Regions from separate parts of the Pseudomonas sp. GW823-FHT04A03 genome, predicted to be linked through region 1. Evidence: predicted binding sites of a transcription regulator. Region 1 holds the regulator's gene; each other region holds the start of a gene.
What was found. The regulator FliA, encoded in region 1, starts transcription of late flagellar genes. The targets are predictions, from matches to a motif close to CTAAAGTTTNNNNNNNNNNNGCCGNTAA.

Region 2: AC1Q9F_RS12345 (methyl-accepting chemotaxis protein) is a predicted target of FliA. The motif match lies at 1,916-1,943, and genes of this name have one in related genera.
Region 3: AC1Q9F_RS02185 (methyl-accepting chemotaxis protein) is a predicted target of FliA. The motif match lies at 1,148-1,175, and genes of this name have one in related genera.
Region 4: AC1Q9F_RS16480 (methyl-accepting chemotaxis protein) is a predicted target of FliA. The motif match lies at 1,322-1,349, and genes of this name have one in related genera.

The regions. Positions count from the first base shown of each region.
Region 1 is NZ_JBXAIV010000011.1:108,967-112,172, reverse strand. Features, by position in the region: gene AC1Q9F_RS23410 (protein phosphatase CheZ) at 1-453, opposite strand, end outside; gene AC1Q9F_RS23405 (chemotaxis response regulator CheY) at 472-843, opposite strand; gene fliA (RNA polymerase sigma factor FliA) at 1,011-1,751, opposite strand; gene fleN (flagellar synthesis regulator FleN) at 1,748-2,578, opposite strand; gene flhF (flagellar biosynthesis GTPase FlhF) at 2,692-3,206, opposite strand, start outside.
Region 2 is NZ_JBXAIV010000003.1:551,461-554,666, forward strand. Features, by position in the region: gene AC1Q9F_RS12330 (methyltransferase) at 1-16, shown strand, start outside; yybP-ykoY riboswitch at 56-180, shown strand; gene AC1Q9F_RS12335 (TMEM165/GDT1 family protein) at 268-852, shown strand; gene AC1Q9F_RS12340 (M48 family metallopeptidase) at 897-1,715, opposite strand; gene AC1Q9F_RS12345 (methyl-accepting chemotaxis protein) at 1,979-3,206, shown strand, end outside.
Region 3 is NZ_JBXAIV010000001.1:507,279-510,484, reverse strand. Features, by position in the region: gene AC1Q9F_RS02195 (DUF1294 domain-containing protein) at 1-171, opposite strand, end outside; gene AC1Q9F_RS02190 (undecaprenyl-diphosphate phosphatase) at 168-998, opposite strand; gene AC1Q9F_RS02185 (methyl-accepting chemotaxis protein) at 1,303-2,937, shown strand; gene pnuC (nicotinamide riboside transporter PnuC) at 3,020-3,206, shown strand, end outside.
Region 4 is NZ_JBXAIV010000005.1:344,625-347,830, reverse strand. Features, by position in the region: gene AC1Q9F_RS16480 (methyl-accepting chemotaxis protein) at 1-1,216, opposite strand, end outside; gene AC1Q9F_RS16475 (LysR substrate-binding domain-containing protein) at 1,400-2,320, opposite strand; gene AC1Q9F_RS16470 (NorM family multidrug efflux MATE transporter) at 2,478-3,206, shown strand, end outside.

The DNA.
Region 1 (3,206 bases):
AAAACCGTCAACCCGGCGCGCCAGTTCACGGAACTCTTCAGCCCCGACCTCACGGCGCATGAAGCGGCCCCAATCGGCGCTCAAGGCCTGGGCTTCGTCAGCCAGGCCATTGACCACAGGGGTCGCGCTTTCCACCAGATCCATGGTGCGGTTGGCGGCAGCTTCGGTCAGTTTGACCACGTAGCCCAGGCGCTCGGTAGCGTCGGTGATTTGCGACACTTCCTCAGCCTGCGGCATGTGCGGATCGATCTGGAAATTGACGATCGCACTGTGCAGTTCACGCGTGAGCTTGCCCACTTCCTGGTACAGGCCACGGTCACGGGTCTGATTGAGCTCATGGATCAGTTGCACAGCGTCGCCGAACCTGCCCTTTTCAAGGCTTTCGACCAGTTCGACCGCGTGTTTTTTCAGGGTCGACTCGAAGTCGCCCTGTGAAGATTCTTTATGCTCCATAGCTCCCCCGCGCGTTCATCAGCCGATGCGTTCGAAAATCTTCTCGATTTTTTCTTTCAACGCCTGGGCCGTGAAAGGTTTGACCACATAGCCGTTAACGCCGGCCTGGGCCGCTTCGATGATCTGCTCGCGCTTGGCTTCAGCGGTCACCATCAGCACTGGCAGGTGCTTGAGCTTTTCATCGGCGCGCACGTGGCGCAGCAGGTCGATACCGGTCATGCCAGGCATGTTCCAGTCGGTCACCAGAAAGTCGATGCTGCCGCTGTTGAGCACCGGAATGGCGGTGGTGCCATCGTCGGCTTCAACGGTGTTGGTGAACCCGAGATCACGCAACAGGTTCTTGATGATCCGCCGCATCGTTGAGAAGTCATCAACGATGAGGATTTTCATGTCTTTGTTCAATTCGACCTCCAAGCAGTCTTAAACGCGTCCAGCACCTGGACGCGCCATTTCAATCAATCCGGCAAAACACTCGATGACTGTCTGGAGCACAACAGAGCAAGACCGGTGCCGTTCACCACCGCACCAGCCTCGTTCGCAGTGTCCCCACACTGCCTTCAGCGCGCTCGCCACTCCCCCAAACGCCCCCGCAAGCGGGCCGCGCACTGGCTGTGTAACTGGCTGACCCGCGATTCACTGACGCCAAGGACTTCACCGATTTCCTTGAGGTTCAGCTCTTCGTCGTAGTACAGCGCCAACACCAGTCGCTCACGCTCCGGCAAATTGGCAATCGCGTCCGCCAGCGCGGCCTGGAAACGTTCGTCTTCCAGATCGCGCGACGGCTCCAGATGAGCACTGGCGCCATCCTCGTGCAGCCCTTCGTGTTCGCCGTCCTGCAACAGGTCGTCGAAACTGAACAGCCGGCTGCCCAGGGTGTCGTTCAAAATCCCGTAGTAATCGTCGAGACTCAATTGGAGTTCGGCCGCAACTTCGTGATCTTTAGCGTCACGGCCGGTTTTAGCTTCAATCGAGCGAATCGCGTCGCTGACCATACGGGTATTGCGGTGAACCGAGCGCGGTGCCCAGTCCCCCTTACGGACTTCATCGAGCATCGCACCGCGGATCCGGATGCCCGCGTACGTTTCAAAACTGGCGCCCTTGCTGGCGTCGTATTTGGTCGAGACTTCAAGCAGGCCGATCATCCCGGCCTGGATCAGGTCTTCGACCTGCACACTGGCCGGCAATCGCGCCAGCAAGTGGTAGGCGATGCGTTTGACCAGTGGCGCGTAACGCTCGATCAGCTCGTACTGCGCGTCACGCGCCGACTTTTTGTAAAGGTTCATACCGCTGGCGGTCATAGCACAGGTCCTGCCGTTTGCTGCACGAGGCGCTCGACGAAAAATTCGAGGTGACCGCGCGGGTTGGCGGGCAGCGGCCAGGTGTCGACCTTCTGTGCGATCGCCTTGAACGCCAGTGCGCACTTGGAACGCGGGAAGGCTTCATAGACCGCACGCTGCTTCTGCACCGCCTTGCGCACGCTTTCGTCGTAGGGCACTGCGCCGACGTATTGTAGGGCGACGTCGAGGAAGCGATCCGTGACCTTGGTCAACTTGGCGAACAGATTGCGACCTTCCTGCGGGCTCTGGGCCATGTTGGCCAGGACGCGGAAGCGGTTCATGCCGTAATCGCGGTTGAGCAGCTTGATCAGCGCGTAGGCGTCGGTGATCGAGGTCGGCTCGTCGCAGACCACCAGCAACACTTCCTGGGCTGCGCGAACAAAACTGACTACCGAGTCACCAATACCCGCAGCGGTGTCGATCACCAGTACATCGAGATTGTCGCCGATGTCGCTGAACGCCTGAATCAGGCCGGCATGCTGGGCCGGGCTCAGGTGAACCATGCTCTGGGTGCCGGAAGCGGCCGGCACGATGCGGATCCCGCCGGGGCCTTGCAACAGCACGTCGCGCAGCTCGCAGCGGCCTTCGATCACGTCGGCCAGGGTGCGTTTGGGTGTGAGGCCCAGCAGAACGTCGACGTTCGCCAGCCCCAGGTCGGCGTCCAGCAGCATGACCCGACGGCCAAGCTCTGCCAGGGCCAGGGACAAGTTCACTGACACATTAGTCTTGCCGACGCCACCTTTGCCGCCGGTCACCGCGATCACCTGTACGGGATGCATGCTGCCCATGTTATTTCTTTACCTTGTCTTGCATAGACGGAGGCCACATTACTGGCTGCGCGTTCACAACCGGAACAATGCATGGCAGACCATCGATGTAGGTACAAAAACGGTTCATTACCTCAGCCAACCTGCTTGGTCGGACTGTGGTAGATATCAGCGAACATGTCAGCCATGGCTTCTTCGCTGGGTTCTTCCTGCATTTGCACACTGACGGCGCGGCTGACCAGTTGATGACGGCGCGGCAGATGCAGATCATCCGGAATACGCGGCCCATCGGTCAGGTAGGCGACCGGCAGTTCGTGACTGATCGCCAGGCTCAGCACTTCGCCAAGGCTGGCCGTCTCATCCAGTTTAGTCAGGATGCACCCGGCCAGCCCGCAACGCTTGTAACTGTGATAAGCGGCGGTTAGAACCTGTTTCTGGCTGGTGGTTGCCAGGACCAGATAATTTTTCGACCGAATGCCACGACCGGCCAGACTTTCCAGCTGCATGCGCAGTGCCGGATCGCTGGCTTGCAGGCCGGCGGTATCGATCAGCACCACGCGTTTGCGCAGCAGTGGATCCAGCGCCTGCACCAGGGACTGGCCCGGATCGACGTGGGTCACCGAAACGTTAAGGATGCGACCCAGAGTCT
Region 2 (3,206 bases), on a different contig from region 1:
GGCCAAGCGCGGCTGAAAATTAGCACTTGCCGAATGGATTCTGCCTAGGCAGAATCCGCTCCGTCCTAGGGGAGTAGTCTCCCACGAGCGCCAAGCTCGTCCGGCATACGTCAACATACTTGATCCTCAGATCATGGCGTATGCGACCCAAGCGTCCGCACCAGACGGATCGCAGGGTTTGACAAGACCTATGACACGCACACCTTACCCGGGGCGGGAAGGCTGTACGTGTCATAGCCGTGTCGACCCGCCCCTTAGGAAATCCTGATGCTGGACTCGTTACTCGTTCCCACCGCAATCGTTGCCTTGGCCGAAATCGGCGACAAGACGCAACTGCTCGCGCTGATTCTCGCCGCTCGCTTCCGCAAACCCTGGCCGATCATTGCCGGCATCGTCGCTGCGACCCTGGCCAACCACGCGGCAGCCGGTGCGGTCGGCGCCTGGTTCGGCAGTTTCTTCTCCGATTCGGTCCTGCACTGGATTCTTGCCGCGAGCTTCGCCGCCACCGCCCTGTGGACGCTGGTGCCGGACAAGATGGACGACGATGAAGCCAGCACTGCCCGCAAGTTCGGGCCATTCCTGACCACGCTGATTGCGTTCTTCCTCGCGGAGATCGGTGACAAGACCCAGATCGCTACGGTGATGCTGGCAGCGCAGTACCCGGAGCTGTGGCTGGTGATCATCGGTACAACGGCGGGCATGCTGATCGCCAACGTGCCGGTGGTATTGGCGGGTAATTTTGCAGCAGAAAAACTGCCGCTGACCCTGATCCGTCGACTGGCGGCCTCGGCGTTCCTGATCCTGGCTATCGTCGCGGTGTACAAGGCGATGCAGAGCAGCGGCTGGGTTTGATCCGGCAGATCGCTCCCGCACCGAGTGCGGGAGCGATCATGGTTTCAGGACTTGGGCGCTTTCTCGTAAAGCGGCATGACTTTCGGAATGGCCGCTTCCAGCGAAGCGATCCGGCTGGCCGAAGCCGGGTGAGTACTCATGAACTCAGGCGGGCCCCCTTCGGACGCCTTGCTCATTTTGTTCCACAAGGTGATGGCGGCATTCGGGTTGTAGCCGGCACGAGCTGCCAGTTCCAGACCGATCAGGTCAGCCTCGTTTTCGTTGGCGCGGCTGTTGGGCAGCGTCATGCCGTAGTTGGCCACGGTGTCGGCCAGCGCCAGGCTGTCCTGACCCAGGCCGAGCAACGCACCGGCGCCCTGCTTGGCCATTTCGATGCCGTAGGCCTTGGACATTGCTTCACGACCGTGCTCGCGCAGGGCGTGGGCGATTTCATGGCCCATGACCGCGGCGATTTCATCGTCAGTAAGTTTCAGGCTGTCGATCAGCCCGGTGTAGAAAATGATCTTGCCGCCAGGACCGCAGTTGGCGTTGAGCTCGTCGCTCTTGATCAGGTTCACTTCCCATTTCCACTGCGCCGAATCCGGCCGGAAATTCGGTGCCTGGGCGATCAGCCGGTTGGCGATGGCCTGAATGCGTTTGGCATCGTTGCTGGTCTTGTCCAGCACGCCTTTGCTGGACGCCTCGCCCACGGTCTTCTGATAGGACTGGGCATACATCTGGTCGACCTCTTGCGAGGACAGCATGCTGAACATGTACTGCTTGCGCTCCACGCCCACGGCACCGCCGCTGGTGGTGTTGACCGACTGACAACCGGCCAGCAACAGCGCTGCGCTCAGTGCACTTACAACCAATGTCTTGTTCATTCAAAAGCTCCCTGAAAACCTGCCGCGTATCCTAGGCGGGTAATTGTATCGACGCCAGATACAACGGACGTGTTGCACCTGTTTTCAGAACACTCCCGTCAGCCCTGTAGGAAAAAATTCACATCCAGCGCCAAGCCCTCTGCAACTGCGTCGTGCACTGATCCATTTGCGACATTCGGCTTCAATTGCACGCACTTTGCCTCATGGCGCAATAGTGGCTGCCGATACAGCAGCGCAGACGTCCTCTCGCGTGCGGAGCTCCCATGAAGTTCAAGTCGATCCAGTTTTCCGTGGCCGCCCTGGCTGGCGCCATCGTACTCAGCGTGGTCGCCGCGCTGGTGCTGTACGCGCTATTCTCCGGTGCCCGCACCCAGGAAATGGTCCAGCAAAGGACCCAGGCCCAGTTCGAACAAGTGATCGAACAGCGCCTGACATCGCTGGCGCAGACCCAGGTCAGCCAGATCCAGCGTGAACTGGAAGCGCCGCTGCTGATCGCCGGCGGACTGGTACGCGTCAACGCCCTGCTCGGCACGCCGGGCGCCGATGGCCAGCCGCGACTGACCGTCAGCCGTGAGCAGTTGATCAGCCTGATCAAGGAAAACGTCGAGAAAAATCCGAAGATTCTTGGCACCTACATCGGTTGGGAAAAGAACGCACTGGATCACAACGATGCAACCTACGTCGGCACCAGCGTGGTCGGCATCGACGCCGCCAACGGGCGATTCCTGCCGTGGTGGTTCCGCAACGACGACGGCACCCTCGGCCTGGACAAACTGGTGGACGTCGACGACCAGAAAGTCCTGTCCACCGGCGTGCGCGCCAGCGAGTACTACCTGTGCTCGAAGGAAACCAAAAAATCCTGCGTGATCGATCCCGCCCCGTACAAGGTCGGCGACAAGATCGTCATGCTCGCCTCCTTTATTGAACCGATCATGCTCAACGGCGCCTTCCAGGGCATCGTCGGCGCCGACCTGTCGGTGAACTTCATCCAGGAAATGCTCCTGGGCGCCAACCAGAAACTGTACAGCGGCGCCGGACAGATGGCCCTGATCGGCGGCAACGGCCGGATCGTCGCCTACACCAAGGATCCGAGCAAATTCGGCGAGAAAGTCAGCGACATTCTCGACGCCCAGCAGATTGCCAACATGGCCAAGCTCAAGCGCGGCGAAGTGACTTACACCGTCAATAAAGAGCAAGGCCGGATCGAGTTGTACCTGCCGTTCGGCATCGGCCAGACCGACGCGCGCTGGACACTGATGCTGCAACTGCCGCTCGACGCGGTAATGGCCGACCTGCAAAAGCTGCAAGGCGACCTCGACGCCCAGCGCAAATCCGACACCTTCGGCATGGCCATGGTCGGCCTGATCATCGCCGGTCTCGGCTTGCTGGTGATCTGGCTGGTGGGCCACGGCATCGCTCGCCCACTGAAGCAAATGGTGACCATGCTCGACGACATTGCCCAGGGCGAAGGCGACCTGACCCGTCGCTTGA
Region 3 (3,206 bases), on a different contig from region 1:
CAGCCCGTAAGCGGTCAGCGGTACCAAAGAAATCCCGCGCAGCCACATCGACAGCGAGCCGGACAACGGCAACGCGCAGACGATCAGCAGCACCACCAGCTTCAATTTCAGATGCTGGATATTGCCACCGGAAGAACCGCGATCCGGGCGGCGTGCGCGGGAATCACTCATGCCTTGGCTGCTGTCCAGTCGACCCAGCCGAACTGCCAGGTCGCCAGAATCACCAGACCGAAGATGATCCGATACCAGGCGAACGCCGCGTAGCTGTGGCTGCCGATGAACTTGAGCAGGCCGCGCACCGCGATCATGGCGAAGATGAAGGCCGTGACAAAACCAATGGCGAACACCGGGAAGTCTGCCGGAACGAAAAGGTCGCGATACTTGTAGCCCGAATACACCGCCGCACCGACCATGGTCGGCATCGCCAGGAAGAACGAAAACTCGGTGGCCGTCTTGCGCGACAGGCCGAACAACAGGCCACCGATGATGGTCGAGCCGGAACGCGAGGTGCCGGGGATCATCGCCAGGCACTGGGCGAAGCCGATCTTCAGTGCATCCGTCCAGCGAATCTCGTCGACCGTTTCGGCGTGAACTTCATGCTGACGCTGCTCGGCCCACAACATCACGATGCCGCCTACCACCAGCGCAGCGGCAACTGTGATCGGGTTGAACAGGTAATGGTGGATCAGGTCGGCGAAGATCACGCCCAACACCACGGCGGGCATGAAAGCGATCAGCAGGTTGACGGTGAAGCGCCGCGCACTCGGCTGGGTCGGCAAGCCGATGACCACGTCGAGAATCTTGCGCCGAAACTCCCAGACCACCGCGAGAATCGCGCCGAGCTGAATGATGATGTTGAACGCCATGGCCCGCTCGCCTCCGAAATCGAGCAAGTCGGCAACAATGATCTGGTGTCCGGTACTGGAAATGGGCAAAAACTCCGTCAGCCCCTCTACAACTCCAAGAATTAGTGCCTGCAAGGCCGTCCAAAGATCCATCAATCCCCCAGAGAGCGATGCTCAGTGGCATGCTCCGATAGTATTTTTTTACGTTCACTTCGTTCAGCGTAGCTAGTTGTAGCTGTACCGATTCCGCACGCGCAGGATCCACACGAAACAGTCAAAATTCCGTGAAAAATCAATTCGGATTCAGGTTTTCACGCGCGGAGCCGAAATCTTAACAGACAAGCCGTAATAGCGCTGCCGCGTTCTACGACTTGGGTCGCGTATGCCCGATCACTGAAACGTGGTTGGATGCTGGCGGTGGTTTATTACAAGAAAAAGAATCCGGAGTGACAGCGTTATGAACAGCTTGCGCAGTGTGTCGATCAGCCGACGCTTGTGGCTCATCTTGATTGTGGCGGTAGTCATGCTGCTGACATTGGGCGTGTTGATGCTCAAGCAGATCCACGATGACCTTTACCACGCCAAGGCCCAGAAAACCCAGCATGTCGTGCAGACCGCCAGCGGTTTGCTGACCTACTACCAAGGCCTCGAAGCAGCAGGAACCCTGACCCGCGATGTGGCGCAGAAACAGGCGCTGACCGCGATTCGTGGCCTGCGTTATGACCAGAATGATTACTTCTGGATCAACGACCTCACGCCCGTGATGGTCATGCACCCGACCAATCCGAAGCTTGAAGGCCAGAACCTTTCGGCGATCCGCGACCCGGACGGCTTTGCGGTGTTCAACGAAATGGTCGCCATCGCCAAGGCCAAGGGCGCCGGCATGGTGGATTATCGCTGGCCCAAGCCCGGCGCCAGTGAACCGGTGGCCAAGACTTCCTATGTGAAACTGTTCGAGCCGTGGGGCTGGGTGATTGGTTCGGGCGTGTACGTCGACGATGTGCAGGCCGAGTTTCAGGGTCAGGTGATCAAGGCGTCGGTGGTCGGGCTGGTCATCGCGGTGATCATGGCCCTGCTGGTGATCCTGATTGCCCGCAGCATCGTCCGTCCGTTGCAGGAGACCGTGAACGCCATGGCCAACATCGCCAGCGGCGAGAGCGATCTGACCCGCAGCCTCGACACGCATGGCCAGGATGAAGTCACCCAGTTGGCCCATCACTTCAATGCCTTCACCACCAAGCTGCGCCGGGTGATCGCTGACTTGCAGGTGTCCGCCAGTGCCTTGGGCCAGTCGTCCAGCGAACTGGGCAATGATGCGGCGCAGGCCCAGCAACGCAGCCAGCAGCAGTCGCAGCAGATGGAACTGGTGGCCACTGCAGTCAACGAAGTGACCTACGGCGTGCAGGACGTGGCGAAGAACGCCGAACATGCCGCCAGCGAAATGCGTGACGCCGAGGCCCAGGCCCAGCAAGGCCAGGTGAATATCGACAGCAGCCTGCAACAGATCGACAAGCTGTCCGGCACCATCGATCAGGCCGTCGAAGTCATCCGCACTCTGGCGACCGAAAGCACGCAGATCGGCAGTGTGCTGGAGGTGATTCGCTCGATTGCCGAGCAGACCAACCTGCTCGCCCTCAACGCCGCGATTGAAGCAGCCCGCGCCGGTGAACAGGGTCGCGGTTTTGCCGTAGTAGCTGACGAAGTGCGTTTGCTGGCACAGCGCACGCAGAAGTCCACGGCGGAAATCCAGACGATGATCGAGCGCCTGCAAAATCATTCCGAAGCCGCCGTGAAAGTGATCGGCGACAGCAGCAAGGCCTCGCAACTGACCATCGAGCAGGCCGGTCTGGCCAGCGCGAGCCTGAACGCCATCGGCCAGGCACTGCGCAACCTCAATGGCCTGAACGCCTCGATTGCCAGCGCAACGCTGCAACAGGCGCACGTGGTCGAAGACATCAATCAGAACGTCACCCAGGCGGCGGGTTTGTCCCACAGCACCGCGCTGGCGGCCGAACAGTCGAGCCTGGCCAGTGTGCACCTGGGCGAGCTCAGCGAGCAGTTGAACGGTTTGCTGCGTCAGTTCCGCGTCTGATAGCCCTTGCAGGTGGGAACGCGTTTCCCACCTGTTTTTCGGTACAATCCGCTCCCTCTTCTATTCCCCCCAAGGATCCTGCATGTCCGGGCTTGAACTGTTTGCCGCCGCTCTCGGTGTGATCGCCGTGTGGCTCACGGTCAAACAGAATCCGTGGTGTTGGCCGATCGGGCTGGTCATGGTGTCGCTCTACACCTGGGTCTTCTTCGAAGTGAAGCTGTATTCGGACATGCTGCTGCAGGTGGTTTATGCCGGGCTGCAAGTCTATG
Region 4 (3,206 bases), on a different contig from region 1:
ACGCGCCACCGGACAGCCCGGACAGGGCTTGAGCCCGACGGTTGACCTCTTCCGAGGCGCGGCGAATGTGCTCGACCATGGTCGACAGGGCCTGGCTCATCTGGTTGAACGCGCGAGCCAACTGGCCGATCTCGTCATTGCTCGACACGCTCAGACGCACACTCAGATCACCGGCGCCCAAGGCTTCGGCCTGACGCACCAGATCACCCAGCGGCGCCAGTTTGCTGCGCAGCAACCAGACCACGGAGCCGACCGCCAGCAACATCGCCAGCAGACTGCCGATGGCCAGCTGAGTGCCGACGCTCCAGGTCACCGCGCGGATCTCGGCCTTCGGCATGCTCGCCACCACCGACCACGGGCCGCCTTCGAACGGCACGGCGATGCTGTAGAAGTCTTCGGACTTGTCGCTCCAGAACTGTCCTTTACCCGGCGCTTTCGCCAGGCCATTGATCACTGGAACCGCTTGATCCAGCGCCTGCACGCCGGCCGGCGCCACCAGCCACTGGTTCTTTTCGTCCAGCAGCGCCAGCGAGCCGGTCTGGCCGATGCGGAAGCGCTTGAGATTGGCGAACTGGGCGTTCTGCGCATCGGTGTAATCGAAACCGACGAACAACACCGCGATCACCTTGCCGCCGCTGTCACGCACCGGGGTGTACTGAGTCATGTAGGAGCGATCGAACAGCAAGGCGCGACCGACGTAACCCTGCCCCGCCATCAATTTCGCATAGGCCGGGTGGGCGTGGTCGAGCACGGTGCCGATGGCGCGGGTGCCGTCTTGTTTGCTCAGAGAGGTGCTGACGCGAATAAAGTCTTCGCCGCTACGCACGAACAGCGTGGCAACACCCGCCGTCATCTGCTTGAACTCGTCGACTTCCTTGAAGTTGTTGTTCAACACTTCGCTGCCCAGGTGCAGGCCCGGAGTCTGGGTGCCCGCGACATTGACCGGCTCGCTCGGGTGAATGCTCAGGCCCGCGCTGAAGCGCTTCTCGAACAACCCGCTCAGGCGCTGGGTGCTTTCACGCAGCGTGCCGTGAAAAGTGCTCAGCTGATCGGCGAGCAGGCGTGCCTCGCTGGCCAGGTGTTCTTCACGGGTGGCGAGGTTGGCGGTGTCCAGCGAACGCAGGGCGAACACCGTACTGCCGCTGATGACTATCGCCAGTATCACGGCGAGCGCGAGGCCCAGCTGCGAGGCGATCCGAGCGCGAGGTTGAGACATGGACAGCTCCTGGCCGAGCCACGGGATCCTCCTTGATCCCGACTCGGAAATTTTCTAATAGTGGGGGTGAATCGTGGAGACCGGCACGACGGTTCCACATGCACGTATTCGGCGGTAAAACCGAATACTTGAGCGATCAGCAGGGGTATAGCGAAAGGCCGGCATTGTGCAGGCTCGAACGTTTCAGCTCAAGCGCGTGACCGCCGGCAGCGCCATGGCGCGGACTTCGCCTTGCAGGAAGTCGCTGAGGCGGCGCAAACGTTCACCTCCTGGACGGGTCTTTGGCCACACCAGGTAATAATTCAGTCCGCTGGCGACCGCCGTCGGCCACGGCAGACTCAGGCGTCCCTGGGCAACGTCTTCGGCCACCATCAGCAGATCGCCCATGGAAACCCCATAGCCCCGAGCCGCCGCAATCATCCCGAGTTCCAGGGTATCGAACACCTGCCCGCCCTTGAGCGATACCTGATCCGACAGCCCCATGTGTTCCAGCCAGCTGCGCCAGTCGCGGCGATCCGGCGTCGGGTGCAGCAGCTCGGCGCTGGCCAGCCGCGCCACGTCCCACGGCTGATCGTTGAGCAGGTTCGGCGCGCCGACCGGAATCAGCTCTTCTGGAAACAGCAGGCTGGCTTCCCAGTCCGGCGGGAAATGCCCGTCACTGAGCAACACCGCGCAATCGAACGGTTCGTTGTTGAAATCCACCGAGTCCACGTCCATCCAGGCGCTGGTCAGTTGTACCTCGTTGCCTGGCTGCAGATGGCGGAAGCGACTGAGCCGCGCCAGCAACCAGCGCATCGTCAGGGTCGACGGGGCTTTCATGCGCAGGATGTCATCTTCGGCGCGCAAGGTATTGCAGGCCCGTTCCAGCGCGGCAAAGCCATCACGGATGCCCGGCAGCAGCAAGCGTGCCGACTCGGTCAGTTGCAGGTTGCGCCCACTGCGATGGAACAAGCGGCAGGCGAAGTGCTCTTCCAGCGTACGGATATGTCGGCTAACCGCACTTTGAGTGATCGACAATTCCTCGGCGGCCCGGGTGAACGAACTGTGGCGTGCCGCCGCTTCGAATGCGCGCAGGGCATACAAGGGTGGAAGACGACGGGACATGCACAACGCTCCAATGGCGGGATTGAGCCAACTTAGCAGAATCGCGGCAGGATGAGTTTTAATCATGCCACCCATCCTTTTTATCCCTTTGTGCAACCCGCGCCAAACCCTGAGAATCGACGGTCACTTGCTCTCTCTTTTATAAGGATGTGAAAACATGCAGCGTCCTGTGCGTACCGAACTCTGGGCCATCCTGCGGCTGGCGGGGCCGTTGATCGCCTCGCAGTTGGCGCACATGTTGATGGTGCTGACCGACACCCTGATGATGGCCCGCCTCAGCCCCGAAGCGCTGGCCGGTGGCGGTCTGGGCGCAGCGAGTTATTCGTTCGTGTCGATCTTCTGCATCGGCGTGATCGCGGCGGTCGGCACCCTGGTGGCGATTCGTCAGGGCGCCGGCGACATCATCGGCGCCGCCCGCCTGACTCAGGCCGGGCTGTGGCTGGCGTGGCTGATGGCGCTCGGTGCCGGTTTGCTGTTGTGGAATCTGAAACCGGTGTTGCTGCTGTTCGGCCAGACCGAGACCAACGTCAACGCCGCCGGGCAATTTCTGATCGCCTTGCCGTTCGCCCTGCCCGGATACCTGAGCTTCATGGCCCTGCGCGGTTTCACCAGCGCCATCGGCCGGGCAACACCGGTGATGGTCATCAGCCTCGCCGGCACGGTGGCCAACTTCCTGCTCAATTACGCGCTGATCACCGGCATGTTCGGCCTGCCGAAACTCGGGCTGACCGGTATCGGCCTGGTCACGGCGATTGTCGCCAACTGCATGGCACTGGCGCTGGCATGGCACATTCGCCGGCATCCGGCCTACGACGCGTACCCGTTGCGCGAAGGCCTGTCGCGGCCGAACCGGCAGTACCTCAAAGAACTCTGGCGTTTGGGCCTG